Pararoseomonas sp. SCSIO 73927: one gene and its partner. The protein of the gene in region 1 interacts with the protein of each later gene in a pairwise test. Links are inferred from orthologs where the notes say so. Each region holds a gene or a part of one and is shown in the gene's direction. Other genes may lie near its edges.

Evidence for each region.
Region 2: the proteins of VQH23_RS15040 (region 1) and mrdA interact in binary tests that used the Escherichia coli proteins (3 or more experiments, as listed by UniProt). The link is inferred for Pararoseomonas sp. SCSIO 73927 from one-to-one orthologs.

Annotation. Positions count from the first base shown.
Region 1 is NZ_CP146232.1:3,233,199-3,240,792, forward strand. Bases 368-3,568 are described here. They hold VQH23_RS15040 (PBP1A family penicillin-binding protein), read left to right. Parts: upstream 368-722; coding sequence 723-3,368; downstream 3,369-3,568. Other genes in these bases: VQH23_RS15035 (N-acetylmuramoyl-L-alanine amidase), read left to right, coding at 368-464; prfB (peptide chain release factor 2), read left to right, coding at 3,481-3,568. Outside these bases: more of VQH23_RS15035, read left to right, coding at 1-367; more of prfB, read left to right, coding at 3,569-4,611; VQH23_RS15050 (DUF3592 domain-containing protein), read left to right, coding at 4,622-5,017; VQH23_RS15055 (DUF1643 domain-containing protein), read left to right, coding at 5,014-5,568; VQH23_RS15060 (tripartite tricarboxylate transporter substrate binding protein), read left to right, coding at 5,658-6,629; bla (class A beta-lactamase), read right to left, coding at 6,616-7,494; VQH23_RS15070 (ROK family protein), read right to left, coding at 7,542-7,594. UniProt on the Escherichia coli protein: Cell wall formation. Synthesis of cross-linked peptidoglycan from the lipid intermediates.
Region 2 is NZ_CP146232.1:4,097,634-4,104,977, forward strand. The notes cover bases 1,710-4,660. They hold mrdA (penicillin-binding protein 2), read left to right. Parts: upstream 1,710-2,250; coding sequence 2,251-4,071; downstream 4,072-4,660. Other genes in these bases: mreD (rod shape-determining protein MreD), read left to right, coding at 1,710-2,194; rodA (rod shape-determining protein RodA), read left to right, coding at 4,088-4,660. In the rest of the region: VQH23_RS19350 (rod shape-determining protein), read left to right, coding at 1-627; rod shape-determining protein MreC, read left to right, coding at 767-1,636; more of mreD, read left to right, coding at 1,655-1,709; more of rodA, read left to right, coding at 4,661-5,251; VQH23_RS19380 (response regulator), read right to left, coding at 5,575-6,279; VQH23_RS19385 (sensor histidine kinase KdpD), read right to left, coding at 6,276-7,344. UniProt on the Escherichia coli protein: Catalyzes cross-linking of the peptidoglycan cell wall. Responsible for the determination of the rod shape of the cell. Is probably required for lateral peptidoglycan synthesis and maintenance of the correct diameter during lateral and centripetal growth.

The DNA of each region.
Region 1 (7,594 bases):
CCATCCACGCGGATTCCGCGCCCGGCGCGCGGGGCGCGAGCGTCTACACCCTCTCGGAGACCGCCTCCGACGCGCTCTCGGCCGCGCTCGCCCGGCGGGAGAACGCGGCGGATTCGGCCGGCGGGCTGAACCTGCCCCCCGTGCCGGCGGACGTGCAGCGCATCCTCCTCAGCCTCGTGCGGCAGGAGACGCGGCAGGGCTCCGCACGGCTGGCGGGCATGGCGGTCAGCGCGCTGCGCCCGCGCGTGCCGCTGCTGCCGAACACCCACCGCCAGGCCGCCTTCGCCGTGCTGAAGTCGCCCGACGTGCCCTCCATGCTGGTGGAGATCGGCTTCCTCTCGGACCGGCGGGACGAGGCGCAGCTGAAGCGGCCGGAGCACCGGGCGGTGGTGGCCGCCGCCCTCGCTGGGGCGGTGGAGGACTACCTGGAGCGCCCGGGGCTGGGCGTGGCCTCCGTGGGATAGGGGGAGGGCACCATGGCACCGGGGCCACAGGGGCGGGGGAACCGCCGGGCCGGGAAAACCGGGGCGCCGCGGGCGGGTTGAACGCCCTGATCCCCGCGCGGGGGTGGGGCGACGCACCGGCGGGGGCGGCCTTCCGCCATCCGGTGCTAGGGAGAGGGTTGGCAAAAGGGGCACGGGCCTGTCATTCGCCCCCGCGCCGCGCCAGTTGCTAGATGAGTGTCGAGGCCGCCCCGGATGGTGGTGGCCATGAGGATGGGAATGGCTTCCAGAGATCTCCGCGCCGAACGCCCCCTGGTGGGCGAGCGCCGCCCCCGGGACGGCTCCGCTCCCGCGGACCACAACGGGGATCCCATGGACATCCCGCCGGTGCCGCCCGCGCGCCCGGCCCGGAAGCGGGAGCGCCCGCGCCGGGGGATCTGGCTGCGGCGCACCGCCGGCTTCGTCGTCGCCGTCGGGATGATCGGCGTGATCTTCGGCTCCATCGCTGCCTACGGCGTGTGGCGCACCGCCACCGCGGACCTGCCGGACCACGCCTGGCTGTCGGACTACCAGCCGCCGCAGATGTCGCGCATCTACGCCGCCGACAGCCGGCTGATGGCGGAGATGGCGCTGGAGCGCCGCGTCTTCGTGCCGATCGCGGCCATTCCCCGGCGCGTGCAGCAGGCCTTCGTCTCGGCGGAGGACCAGCGGTTCTGGGACCACCACGGCGTCGATCCCATCGGCATCGCGCGCGCGGTGATGACGAACCTGGAGCAGATGGGAACGGGGCGGCGCGCCGGCGGCGCCTCCACCATCACCCAGCAGGTCGCGAAGAACATGCTGGTGGGCGCGGACCGCACCATCATGCGCAAGATCCGGGAGGCCATCCTGGCGCACCGCCTGGAGCAGGCGATGAGCAAGGAGCGCATTCTCGAGATCTACCTGAACGAGATCTTCCTCGGCGCCCAGGCCTACGGCGTGGCCGCCGCCGCGCAGAACTACTTCAACAAGGGCCTGGACGAGCTGACGCTGGGCGAGACCGCCTTTCTGGCGGTGCTGCCCAAGGCGCCGAACAACTACAACCCCGCCCGCTTCCCAGAGGCCGCGAAGGCCCGGCGCGACTGGGTGCTGGACCGCATGGTGGAGGACGGGGCCGTCACTCGGCAGGAAGCCGATGCGGCCAAGCAGGAGCCGATCCAGTACCGCGGCCGCGCCCGGCCGGACATGGTGGCGGTGGGCCAGTACTTCACCGAGGAGGTGCGCCGCGACCTGAACGCCCGCTTCGGGCCGGAGCAGACGACCATGGGCGGCCTCGTGGTCCGCACCTCCATGGACCCGAAGCTGCAGGACGCCACCGAGAGGGCGTTGCGCAACCACCTGATGGCCTATGACCGCCGCCGCGGCGCCTGGCGCGGCGCGGTGACGAAGGTCTCCGCCGCCCCGGCCGACTGGATGCCGGCGCTGGAGGGCGTGCAGCGCGTCTCCGGCATGCTGCCGGAGTGGCGCCTGGCCGTGGTGCTGGAGGTGGGCGCGCGCGAGGCCCGGCTGGGCTGGGCCGAGCGCCCCGGCGGCCCCCGCTCCCCCGCCCAGCCGCGCGAGGGCCGGCTGGCGATGGAGGACGTGGCGTGGAGCCGCGTGCAGCGCGAGGGAACCCGCGCGGTCGGCGCCCGCCGCATGGCCGATATCGTGACCCCCGGCGACGTGGTGATGGTGGAGACGGTCGGCGGCAATCAGGCGGCGGCGCAGGGCCGCGCCCCGGCGCGGGAGCGGCTGGCGCTGCGCCAGATGCCGCAGGTGGAGGGCGCGGTGGTCGCGCTCGATCCCGCCACGGGCCGCGTGCTGGCCATGTCCGGCGGCTTCAACTTCGACCGGTCCTGGTTCAACCGCGCCACCCAGGCGATGCGGCAGCCCGGATCGTCCTTCAAGCCCTTCGTCTATGTCACGGCGCTGGAGCAGGGCATCCCGCCGAACCAGCAGCTGCTGGACGCGCCTTTCGAGATGGCGACGCCTCAGGGCGTCTGGCGCCCCGGCAACTACAGCGGCAACTCCAACGGCTGGGTGACCATGCGCACCGCCGTGGAGAAGTCCCTGAACCAGGTGACGGTGCGGCTGGCGCAGGAGATCGGCATCGACAAGGTGGCCGAGACCGCCCGGCGCTTCGGGGTGATCCCGAACATGCCGCGCGTCCTCTCCATGTCGCTCGGCGCCGGAGAGACGACGGTGATGCGGATGGCCGCCGGCTACGCCTCCTTCGCCAATGGCGGCAGGCGGGTGGAGCCGAGCCTCATCGACAGCGTGCAGGACCGCTTCGGCCACGTGGTCTGGCGCAACGACGCCCGGCGCTGCGTGGGCTGCGACCGCGACGTCGCCGCCGGCCCGCCCCAGCTGGAGGACCAGCGGCCGCAGGTGGTGGACCCGATCGCGGCCTATCAGATGGTCTCCATCCTGCAGGGCGCGACCACGCGCGGCACGGGCGTGGCGGCGGCCAAGGGCCTGAACCGCCCCGTGGCGGGCAAGACGGGCACGACGAACGACTACTTCGACAACTGGTTCGTCGGCTTCACGCCGGACATCGTGGTGGCGGTGTGGGTGGGCTTCGACGACCCGCACAGCCTCGGCGAGGGCGAGACGGGCGGCGGCAACGCGGCCCCGATCTTCAACGAGGTGGTGCAGGCGGCGCTGGCCGACAGCCCGCCCGTGCCCTTCCGCGCCCCGCCCGGGGTGGCCCTGGTCCGCGTCTCCACGAGCAACGGCCAGTCCATCCTGGAGCCCTTCAGGCCCGGCACGGAGAGCGCGGCCCGGCCGCCGATGGGCGGCAATGTCGGCTCCGGCGGCGGCGGGGGCGACGGTGCCTATGGCGGGGGCGGCGGATCGGGCGGGGCCACGGCCTCCGCCGTGGACAGCAGCCTGGGCGGGCTCTACTAGGTCGGGCCAGGATGCCCCATCTCGGGGGCGTCCCATCCTGGATGGGGCGCCCCTTTCACTTTCGAGAGGATCGGATCGGCGGTTCGCGCGGTCCGACTGGATCTGCCGAACCATGCGTGCCGATGCCGAGGGCCTGAAGGCCCAGATCGCCGACAGCGTCGCCCTGCTGCGCCGCCACCTGAACTGGGACGCCGCCACCGTGCGCCTGCACGAGCTGAACGCGCGCGCCGAGGACCCCTCCCTCTGGAACGACGCCGCCGAGGCGCAGAAGCTGATGCGCGAGCGCACGCGCCTGTCCGACCAGATCGACGGCGTGAAGAGGCTGGAGGGGGACGTTCAGGACGCGCTGGACCTGATCGAGCTGGCCGAGGCAGAGGATGATGGCGGCACCGCCGACGCCGCCGTGGCCGACCTGCACCGCCTGGCCGCGGAGGCGAAGCGGCGCGAGATCGAGAGCCTGCTCTCCGGCGAGGCCGATGCCAACGACGCCTATGTGGAGGTGAACTCCGGCGCCGGCGGCACGGACGCGCAGGACTGGGCGGAGATGATGCTCCGCATGTACACGCGCTGGGCCGAGGCGAAGGGCTACAAGGTCGCGATCACCGAGCAGAGCGAGGGTGACGAGGCCGGGATCAAGTCCGCCACCATCCAGGTCTCCGGTCCCAATGCCTATGGCTGGCTGAAGACCGAGATGGGCGTGCACCGGCTTGTCCGCATCTCGCCCTTCGGCGGCAACGACAAGCGGCAGACGAGCTTCGCCTCCGTCTACGTCTACCCCGTGATCGACGACAAGATTCAGGTGGACATCAACCCTGCCGACCTGCGCACCGACACCTTCCGCGCATCGGGCGCCGGCGGCCAGCACGTGAACAAGACGGAATCCGGCGTGCGCTTCACCCATATCCCGACGGGGATCGTGGTGGCCTCCACCCAGGACCGGTCCCAGCACCGCAACCGCGCCATCGCGATGGATATGCTGCGCGCCCGCCTCTACGAGCTGGAGCTGCAGAAGCGCGAGGCGGTCTCCGCAGCCACCGAGGCGGGGAAGACCGATATCGGCTGGGGCCACCAGATCCGGTCCTACGTGCTGCAGCCCTACCAGATGGTGAAGGACCTGCGGACGGGGGTGGAGAAGGGCAACCCGGCCGCCGTGCTCGACGGCGACCTGGACGAGTTCATGGCGGCGGCACTCGCCACCCGCGTGGGCGCCACGCGGTCCGAGGCGAGCGCCAGCGCGCGCTGATCGGGTGGGCGTGAACCCCGTCGCGATCGTCTTCTGGGGTTTCATGATCGGCGTGCCGGCGCTTGCCACCACCGCGCTGGTCCGCGCCCGCCTGCGGCAGCGGGGTTGGGTGCGGGCGGAGGCGCGCGGGGTTGATCCCGAGGACCCGTCCAACCCCCACGGGCGCGGCTACGACGTGGCTTTCCAAGGACCATCCGGCCCCGTCACCGCGACCCTGAGCGGCCCGCGTCCGGCCCAGCGCAACGCCCCGCATCGCGGGGAGGCGGTCCTCGTCGCCTACGACCCGGCCGACCCGCGCCGGGTGGAGCTGGTCGGCCCCTGGCAGCGGGGCCTGCTGGTGGTCTGGCCGACGGTCCTGGGACTGGTCCTCCTCGGATTCCTCCTTTGGCTGAGGTCGCGGCCGTGAGCCGCCCGCAGGACCTGCACGATCCCGGCGGCAAGGTGCGCCTGAAGATCGGCGCCGAGGTGGTGAGCCGCGCGGAGTTCTCCCCCGATGGCCGTTACCGCACCGTGCTGGAACGCCGCTGGGACGGGCTGCCCTTCGGATCCCCCGGTGTCTGCGCCTGGATCATGATGAACCCCAGCACGGCGGACGAGACGGTGGACGACCCCACCGTACGCCGCGCGCGGGACTTCACGCGCCGCTGGGGCTTCGGGGCCATGGTGGTGCTGAACGCCTTCGCCCTGCGCGCCACGAAGCCTGCCATGCTGCTGGAGGCGGAGGACCCGGTGGGGCCGGGGAACGACGCGGCGATCGCCGAATGGGCGGGGCGGGCGGAACGGCTGGTCGTCGCCTGGGGCCTGCCGCCGAAGCCGCTGCGCTGGCGCGCGGCGCAGCTGGCCGCGCTGCTGGGGGCGGCGGGCGCGAGGCCGCTGGCGCTGAAGGTGACGGCGGATGGCCAGCCCGGCCATCCCCTCTACATCGCCGGCACAACCGAACCGGTGCCCTGGCCCTGATCCGCGGGGCCGCAGCCGACAAGCCGTGACTGGACGCGGCGCCGGGCCGTGGTCCAGGCTTCCCCCAGAAAAGAAGAGGGGAGGGAACCATGATCCGTAGGCGCGAGCTTCTCGCGGGCCTGGGCGCGGCGGCGATGCCCGTCGCCGCCGGCGCGCAGGAAGGCTACCCGAACCGTCCCATCACCATGATGGTCGGCTTCGCCCCGGGCGGCGGCACCGACATCGTCTCCCGCATGCTTGGCCCGCGCATCCAGGAGGAGCTGGGCCAGCCCATCACGGTGGAGAACCGCCCTGGCGCCAGCGGGACCCTCGCCGCCGGCGTCGTCGCGCGGGCGAGGCCGGACGGGTACACGCTGCTGACCGGGACGGTCAGCACGCAGTGCACCGTGGCGCCGCTGATGCGGCCGCCGCCCTACGACCAGCTGCGCGACTTCACCCCGATCATGCTGGTGGGCACCCTGCCGCTGGTGATGGTCGTGCGGGCCGAGAACCCGGCGCGCGACATCGCCGGGCTTGTCCGCTACGCCGAAACTCGCCCGGACGGGCTGAACTACGGCACGTCAGGCGTGGCCAGCCAGCAGCACCTGTCGAGCGAGCTGATGGCCCGCCGCACCGGCATGCGGATGACCCACATCCCCTTCCGCGGCACCGGCCAGTCCGTGAACGCTCTGCTGGCGGGGGATGTGGACGTGAACATCGACACCCTCGCCACCTACCTGCCCTATATCCGGGATGGGCGGATGCGGGCGCTGGCCACCACCCTGCCGCAGCGCGCCACCGCCCTGCCGGAGACGCCCACCGTGCAGGAGCAGGGCTTCGCCGGCTACGACATGTCCGTCTGGTACATGGTGCTCGGCCCGGCCGGGCTGCCGCCGGAGGCGCTGCGGCGGCTGGAGCGGGCCTATGCCCGCACCCTGGAGGATCCCGGCATCAACCGCCGGCTGGTGGAGGCGGGCTACATCCCCGGCGGCGGCACGGCGGCGGCGGCGGCCGAGCTGGTGCGGCGCGACGCCGAGCGCCTGGGGCGGCTGGTGCAGGAGGCCGGGATCAGGCTGGAATAGCGGCGGCCACCGCCCGCCCCACCGCCGCCAGCGCGGCGTTGCGGGCGGCCAGCGGCGCCGCGCTCCCGGTCAGGTAGGCCGCGACGAGGATCGGCGCCCGCTCGGGTGGCCAGAGAATGGCGACATCGTTGTTCGTGCCGTGCCGGCCGCCGCCGGTCTTGTCGCCGCAGCGCCAGCCCGCGGGCAGGCCGGCGCGGATCTTCTCGTCCCCGGTGCGGCACCCCACCAGCCACTCCGTCAGCCGCGCGCGGGATCCGGGCGAGAGGGCCGGGCCGAGCAGCAGGCGGTGCGCCGTGCCGAGCATGGCATCCGGCGTCGTGGTGTCGCGCGGGTCGCCGGGGGTGGCCTCGTTCAGGGTCGGCTCCGTCCGGTCCAGCCGGAACTCCTCATCCCCCAGCCGCCGGGCGAAGGCGGTGAGCCCGGCGGGGCCGCCGATCACGGGGAGGAGGAGGTTCGCGGCCGGGTTGTCGCTCCAGACCACCGTGGCTTCGCAGAGCTCGCCGAGGCTCATCCCCTCCGGCCCGAGATGCCGGGCCGTGACGGGCGCGTATTCCAGCAGGTCAGAGGCCGCGATGGGGACGCGGCGGTCCAGGCTCACCCGCCCCGCATCGGCCTCGGCCAGGATCGCGGCGGCGAGGACCATCTTGAAGGTGCTGGTGAGGGGGAAGCGCTCCTCCCCGCGCCAGGAAAAGCGCCGGCCGCTGCCGGTGTCGAGCACGGCCACGCCCAGCCGGCCGCCACCCACCTCCTCCGCCGCGCGGATGGCCGCCGCGAAGGGGGCGCCGCCGAAGGCCTCCTCCGCCCGCACGGGCGGCGCGAGGGCCGTGCCCAGCGCCAGCCCGAGAAGCACCCGCCTGTCGATCATCCCCGTCCCTCCCGCGGGGGCGGAGGGACCACCGGGCGGCGGGGGTGTCAATCCGCGCGGCGGTTGGTGAAGCGGGCGTTCCCCAGCCCCGTGCCGATCG
Region 2 (7,344 bases), 870 kb from region 1 along the record:
GAGCCCATGGCGGCCGCGATCGGTGCCGGCCTGCCGGTGACGGAGCCCTCCGGCTCCATGATCGTGGATATCGGCGGCGGAACCACCGAGGTGGCGGTGATCTCGCTGGGCGGGATCGTCTACGCCCGCTCCGTCCGCGTGGGCGGGGACAAGATGGACGAGGCCATCATCTCCTACATCCGCCGGCAGTTTAACCTGCTGATCGGGGAGAGCACGGCCGAGCGCATCAAGATGGAGATCGGCGCCGCCGCCGCCCCGGAGGAGGGGGAGGAGGGCCCGATCACCGAGGTGAAAGGCCGCGACCTGATGAACGGCGTCCCGCGGGAAGTCTACGTCTCCATGCGCCAGATCGCGGAGAGCCTGGCCGAGCCCGTCTCCCAGATCGTGGAGGCGGTGAAGGTGGCGCTGGAGAACACCCCGCCGGAGCTGGCCGCCGACATCGTGGACAAGGGCATCGTGCTGACGGGGGGCGGGGCGCTTCTCTACGGCCTCGACAACGTTCTTCGCGAGGCGACGGGGCTGCCGGTGAGCGTGGCCGAGGAAGCCCTTTCCTGCGTAGCCCTCGGCACGGGTCGCGCGTTGGAAGAGATGAAGCGACTTCGCCACGTCCTCTCCTCCATGTATTAACCTGCGGTGGAAGACGGGGAGTCGCCCGGCCCGGACTTCCATTAAATTTCTTCAGGAACAGCCTTTTAGGGCGGTTTCGTCGTATACGGGATGAGGGGGCCGGGGGTTCCCGAGGGCGTAGTGTGAGGGGGAGATCGGCATGATTCGTCTGAGCGTCCCGCTCCGCCAGGCCCTGGCCCGGCTCTCCGTGCCCGTGCTGATCGCGGCCGCCTTCGGGACGATGCTGCTGGGCAAGGCCGACACCCTGCTGGTGGAGCGCACCCGCATGGCGCTGGCCGACCTGCTCGCCCCCCTCTACGCCGTGGCCGCAGAGCCGATCGGGGCGGTGCGGGGGACCGTCGCGGAGGTCCAGGGCCTGCTGAACCTGCGGCAGGAAACGGCCCGGCTGCGCGAGGAGAACGACCGTCTGCACCGCTGGCAGGCCGCCGCCCTGGCGCTGGAGGCGGAGAACGCCCTACTGCGCCGGCAGCTCACCTTCGTGCCGGACCCTGCCCCGCAGTTCCACACCGCCCGCGTGGTGGCCGACGCCGGCGGCACCTATGCCAAGGCCGTGCTGATCGCGACCGGCCCCTTCCTCCAGGTGCAGAAGGGGCAGGTGGCGCTGGACGAGCGCGGCCTGGCCGGGCGGGTGTCGGAGGTGGGTTCCCGCTCCGCCCGCATCCTGCTGGTGACGGACATGAACAGCCGCATTCCCGTGGTGCTGGAAGGCTCGCGGGCGCGGGCCATGATGGTAGGCACCAACGGCGCCCGGCCGCGGCTGCAGCATTGGCCCTCGGGGATGCAGCCGCAGGAAGGGGATCGCGTGGTCACCTCCGCCGAATCCGCCACCTTCCCGGCCGGGCTGCCGGTCGGCATCGTCCATCTCGGCGAGACGGGCTGGCCGGAGGTCGAGCTCTATGCCCGGCTGGACCGGCTGGACCTGCTGCGGATCTTCGAGTTCGGCCTCGCCGGCATCCTGCCGCCGGAGGCCGTCACGCGCCCGGACCCCTCCGTCCGGCCGCGGCACTAGGGGCGCCAGGGCATGTGGATGACGCGCCGCGGCCGCCCCGCCTCGGCCCCCGGCCTGCTGGCACGGCTGGACGCGCTGGCCCGAGCGGCCGCGCCCAGCGTCTCCACCGTGGCGGCGATGGTCCTCGCCGCCGCGCCGGTGGGGCTGCCGACCCTGGTGCCGGCGGTGGCCCTGGCCGGGGTGTTCTTCTGGAGCCTGTTCCGCCCGGCCTCCATGCCGGCCCCGGCGGTCTTTGGCCTGGGGCTGCTGCAGGACCTGCTGGGCTTCAGCCCGCTCGGCATCGGCGTGCTGACCCTGCTCCTCGTCCACGGCGCGGCACTGCGGGTGCGGCGGGCGCTGGCAAAGCAGTCCTTTCCCCTGGTGTGGCTGGCCTATTGCGGCTTCGCGGTCCTCGCGGTCGGGCTCGGCTACCTGTTGCAGGCCCTGCTGGGCTGGCACCTGCCCCCGACGCCCCCCGCCTTCGCGGGGTTCTGGCTGGCCGTCGGCCTCTACCCGATCCTCGCCTGGCCGATGAGCCTGGCGCACCGGGGCATGCAGCGGGCGGAGGGGCTCGCGTGAGCGCGGCCAGGAAGGAGGAGGAGGCGCGGCGGGGCGTCTTCACCCGCCGCGCCCTGATGCTCGGCGGCATCCAGCTCGGGGCGCTGGGCTTCCTGGGATACCGGCTGAACAAGCTGCAGGTGGAGGAGGGGGAGCGCTACGCGACTCTCGCGGAGGAGAACCGCATCTCCGCCCGGCTCGTCGCCCCGCCGCGCGGCCGGGTGCTGGACCGGGAGGGGAAGGTGATCGCGGGCAGCCAGCTGAACTGGCGCGCCCTCATCGTGGCCGAGGACGCGCGCGACGTGCCGGCCGTGCTGGACACCTTCAGCAAGATCGTGCCCCTGACGGACGCGGAGCGCACCCGGATCGAGCGGGAGGTGCGCCGCCGCCGCCGCTTCATCCCGGTGACCCTGCGCGAGTTCCTCTCCTGGGAGGAGATGGCGCGGATCGAGGTGAACGCGCCGGACCTGCCGGGCATCTCGGTCGATGTCGGCACCACCCGGGAATACCCGGAGAAGGAGCACCTGGCCCATATCGTGGGCTACGTCGCCCCCCCGGCCGAGGCGGACATGGGCGAGGACCCGCTGCTGGAGCTGCCGGGCATCCGCGTCGGCCGCGCCGGGATCGAGCGGTTCCACGACAAGACCCTGCGCGGCCGCGCCGGCTCCATCCGGCTGGAGGTGAACGCCGTGGGCCGGGTGATCCGGGAGCTGGACCGGCGCGAGGGCCAGCCCGGCCAGGACGTGGCGATCAGCGTGGATTCGGAGCTGCAGCGCACCGTCCGCGCCCGCTGCGAGGAGGGGACGAGCGCCGTGGTGCTGGACGCCCGCACCGGCGAGGTGCTGGCCATGGCCACCCAGCCCTCCTTCGACCCCAACCTGTTCAACGCCGGCGTCTCCGCCGCCCAGTGGCGGGAGTGGACGAGCAGGCGCCAGACGCCGCTGATCAACAAGTGCACCAACGGCCTCTACGCGCCCGGCTCCACCTTCAAGATGATCGTGGCGCTGGCGGCGCTGGAGGCGAAGGTCTGCACTCCGGGGGACCGTGTGGCCTGCCCGGGTTACTACGACCTGGGCGACACGCGCTTCCATTGCTGGTCCAAGTACGGCCATGGCAGCGTGGACATGCGGGGGGGCATCAAGAACTCCTGCGACTGCTACTTCTACGAGATGGCCAAGCGCACGGGCATCGACCGGATCGCGGCCATGGCGAATCGCTTCGGCCTCGGCGTGGACCTGGAGATTGAGCTACCAGGCGCCCGGCGCGGCCACGTGCCCACCCGCGCCTGGCGGCAGGCCCAGGGCAAGCCCTGGAACCTTGGGGACACGGTGGTGCACGGCATCGGCCAGGGCTTCTACCAGCTCACCCCGCTCTCTCTCGCCACCATGACAGCCCGGCTGGCCACGGGGCGCGCGGTGCAGCCGCACCTGACGCGCAGCATCGGCGGCCGCCCGGTGAAGGGTGTACGGCCGGAGGACTGGCCCTCCCTCGGCATCCCCGAGCGCGACCTGCGCGTGGTGCGGGAGGGGATGTGGGCCGTGGTGAACGAGACCGGCGGCACCGCCAAGGCCGCCGCGCTGCCGGGAGGTATGGGGCAGATGGCCGGCAAGACCGGCAGCACCCAGGTCCGCCGCGTGAGCCGGGAGCAGCGGGAACGCGGCTTCCGGGTGGAAGCCATGCCGCGGGAGTGGCGGCCCCATGCGCTCTTCGTCGCCTACGCGCCCTACGATAACCCGCAATACGTGGTCACGGTCATCGTGGAGCACGGCTCCTCCGGCTCCGGCGCCGCGGCGCCGATCGCGCGCGACATCATGGCCGACACCATCAACCGCTTCCGCCAGCCGGTGAACGCCCCGCCCGCCCGGGTGGCGGAGGCGGCGCCGCCCCGGAACCCGTGAAGGGGACATCCCCGCCATGATGCTGCGCGAACCGGCCGTGTATGAGCGCCGGCTGCTGATGAGGCAGCACAGCTTCGGCATCCTTGAGAAGCTGTGGCAGATCCCCTGGCTCTTCGTCCTGGTCCTCTGCGGGGTGGCGGCGATCGGCTACGTCGCTCTCTACTCCGCCGGCGGTGGCACGCCGGACGCCTATGCCAGCAAGCACGCGCTGCGCTTCGGCTTCGGGCTGGTCATCATGCTGTCCCTCTCCCTGGTCGACATCCGGGTGATCGCCCGCTTCGCCTGGGTGGGCTACGCCGTCGGCGTGGCTCTGCTGGTTCTCGTGCTCGTCCACGGCAATGTGGGGAAGGGGGCGCAGCGGTGGATTGATGTCGGCCCCATCCAGCTCCAGCCCTCCGAGCTGATGAAGATCATGCTTTGCCTCGCCCTGGCCCACTGGTTCCACCGGGCGAGCTGGGAGCGGATGGGCAACCCGCTCTTCCTTATCCCCCCGGCCCTGGCCGTGCTGGTGCCGGTGGCGCTGATCCTGAAGCAGCCGAATCTCGGCACGGCCCTCATCACCTGCATGATCGGGGGCGCGATGTTCTGGGCGGCCGGGGTGCGGTGGTGGAAGTTCGCCATCCTCTTCGCGGGCGTCGGCTTCGCCGCCCCCATCGCCTATGAGCGGCTGCACGACTATCAGAAGGCCCGGATCACGACCTTCATGGACCCGGAGAGCGACCCGCTGGGCGCGGGCTACAACATTATCCAGTCCAAGATTGCGCTGGGCTCCGGCGGCATGTGGGGGAAGGGGTTCCTGCAGGGCACCCAGGGCCACCTGAACTTCCTGCCGGAGAAGCAGACGGACTTCATCTTCACCATGATCGCGGAGGAGTTCGGGCTTGTCGGCGCGCTCGGCACGCTGGGGCTGCTGGCGCTGGTCATCATCTTCGCGCTGCTCACGGCGCTGCGCTGCCGCCACCAGTTCGGGCGGCTGCTGGCCCTCGGGCTGGGGACGAACTTCTTCCTCTACGTCTTCGTGAACATCGCCATGGTGACGGGCAGCATCCCCGTGGGCGGCGTGCCTCTGCCGCTGATCAGCCATGGCGGCTCCGCCGTGCTGACGGTGATGCTGGGCTTCGGGCTGCTTGGCAGCGCCTATGTCCACCGCGATGTGGAGTTCGCCGCGGCACGAGACTAGGCAGCGCCTTCGTCCCGGAGGGGCAACAACCGGTCTCGCCGGTGCGAAAGGGGTTGACCTCCTCGCCCGATCCGGTAGAAGGCGCCTCCCGGACGGCGGCGCCCAGCGCTTCCCTCCGGGACGACGATGCGATGGGCGCATAGCTCAGTTGGTAGAGCAGCTGACTCTTAATCAGCGGGTCCTAGGTTCGAGCCCTAGTGCGCCCACCATCGCATCTTACCTCTCTTTCGACGTCGGCGCAGTTTTCGGGCAGTTGCTCGATGCCTGCTCTCGCGCTTGGTCTAGCACGGCGAGGGCCTCGGAAAGCGTTCCCGGCCCAGCCCCTACTCCGCCGATCCCAGCCTATAGCCCACGCCCGGCTCCGTCCGGATCAGCCCCGCCGCCTCGCCAAGCTTCTGGCGGAGGTGCCCGATATAGACGCGCAGGTACTGCGCATCCTCCGCGTGCCCCGGCCCCCAAACGGCGAGAAGAAGCTGGCGCTGCGTCACCACCCGGCCGGCCCCCGCACGCGCCAGGGCGGCCAGCAGGGCCCACTCGCGCGGCGTCAGCCGCAGGTGCGCGTCGTTCAGCCTCGCCATGCGGCCGGCCAGGTCCACCTCCAGCGGCCCCACCCGGATCACCGCCTCCGTCGCGCCCCCGCCGCGCGCCGCGGCCCGGCGCAGCGCGGCCCGGAGCCGCGCCAGCAGCTCTCCCAGCGCGAAGGGCTTCTCCACGTAGTCGTCCGCCCCGGCATCCAGGGCGGCCACCTTGCCCTCCTCCCTGTCCCGGGCGGAGAGGACGATGATCGGCGCCTCCGTGAAGCCGCGCAGCCGGGGGATCACCGCCTGCCCGTCCAGGTCGGGCAGGCCGAGGTCGAGCAGGATGGCTGCGGGGGCGAAGGAGGCGGCCAGGCGCAGCCCCTCCGCCGCATTCTCCGCCCGCAACGGCTCATAGCCCGAGGCGGCGAGGGCGGGGCCGAGGAAGCGGTGGATCTGCGCCTCGTCATCCACCACCAGCACGCGCGGCCGGGAGAGGTCCGCGCCGCTCACGCCCCGCCTCCCCCGATCGGGAAGCGCAGCGACATGCGCGTGCCCCTGCCGCCCCCCACCGGACTCTCGGCCGCGATCTCTCCCCCCATGGCGCGCGTCAGGCCGCGGGCGATGGCGAGCCCCAGCCCGGTGCCGGCGGCAATGCGGTCCGTGCGGCTGGCGCGGAAGAAGGGGTCGAAGATCCGCACCAGGTCCTCCCGCGGGATCCCCGGCCCGTCATCCTCTACCTGCACCAGCACATTCGCCCCCTCGCGCCGCGCGGCGATCGTGACACGGCCCCCCGGGCCCGAGAACTTCATCGCGTTGTCCAGCAGATTGGCCAGCACCTGATCGAGCAGCACCGGGTCGAGCGACGGGGTGGGCAGCCAGGCGCCGAGCCGCCGCTCCAGCGGGCGCCCGGCCGCGTGCTCCGCGCGCTCCGCCGCGGCCTCGATGGCGGCGGGCAGGTCCACCGGCTCGCGCCGCAGGGGCACCGCGCCGGTCTCCACCCGCACCATGTCCAGGACGTTGGCGGCAAAGCGCCCGAGCCGCGCCGTCTCCTCCTCGGCGGCCAGGATCAGGTCGGCCCGCGCCTCCGGCGAGAGCGCGTCGCCCATGGTCCGCAGCGTCTCCAGCGATCCGCGGATGCCCGTCAGCGGCGTGCGGAGGTCGTGGCCGAGGGAGGTGAGCAGCGTCGTCCGCAGCGCGTCCGCCTCCGCCCGCGCGGCGCCGCGCGCGCGCTCCTCCATCAACTCGGCCCGCTCCAGCGCGACGGCGGCCTGGTCCAGCAGCGCGTCCAGTGCCCGGGCGCGCTCCGCGTCCAGCGGTTCGGCCCGCTCCGCGAAGCGCAGGCCAACGAGGCCGGCCACGCCCGCCCCGGTGGTCAGGGGCTGGAACTGCCAGGGCACCGCCGGCAGCGTGTCCGTGCCCCATCCCGCCGCGCCGCCGCGGGCGAAGGCCCAGCGCGCGGCGGCCATGGAAGCGTCGTCCGGCCCCGCCTCGGCGGGCGCGGCCGCGCGCACGACGAGGTCGGCCTCGTGGGTGGAAAGAGAGGCCTCCAGCCCCAGCCCCGGCAGGTCCACGCCC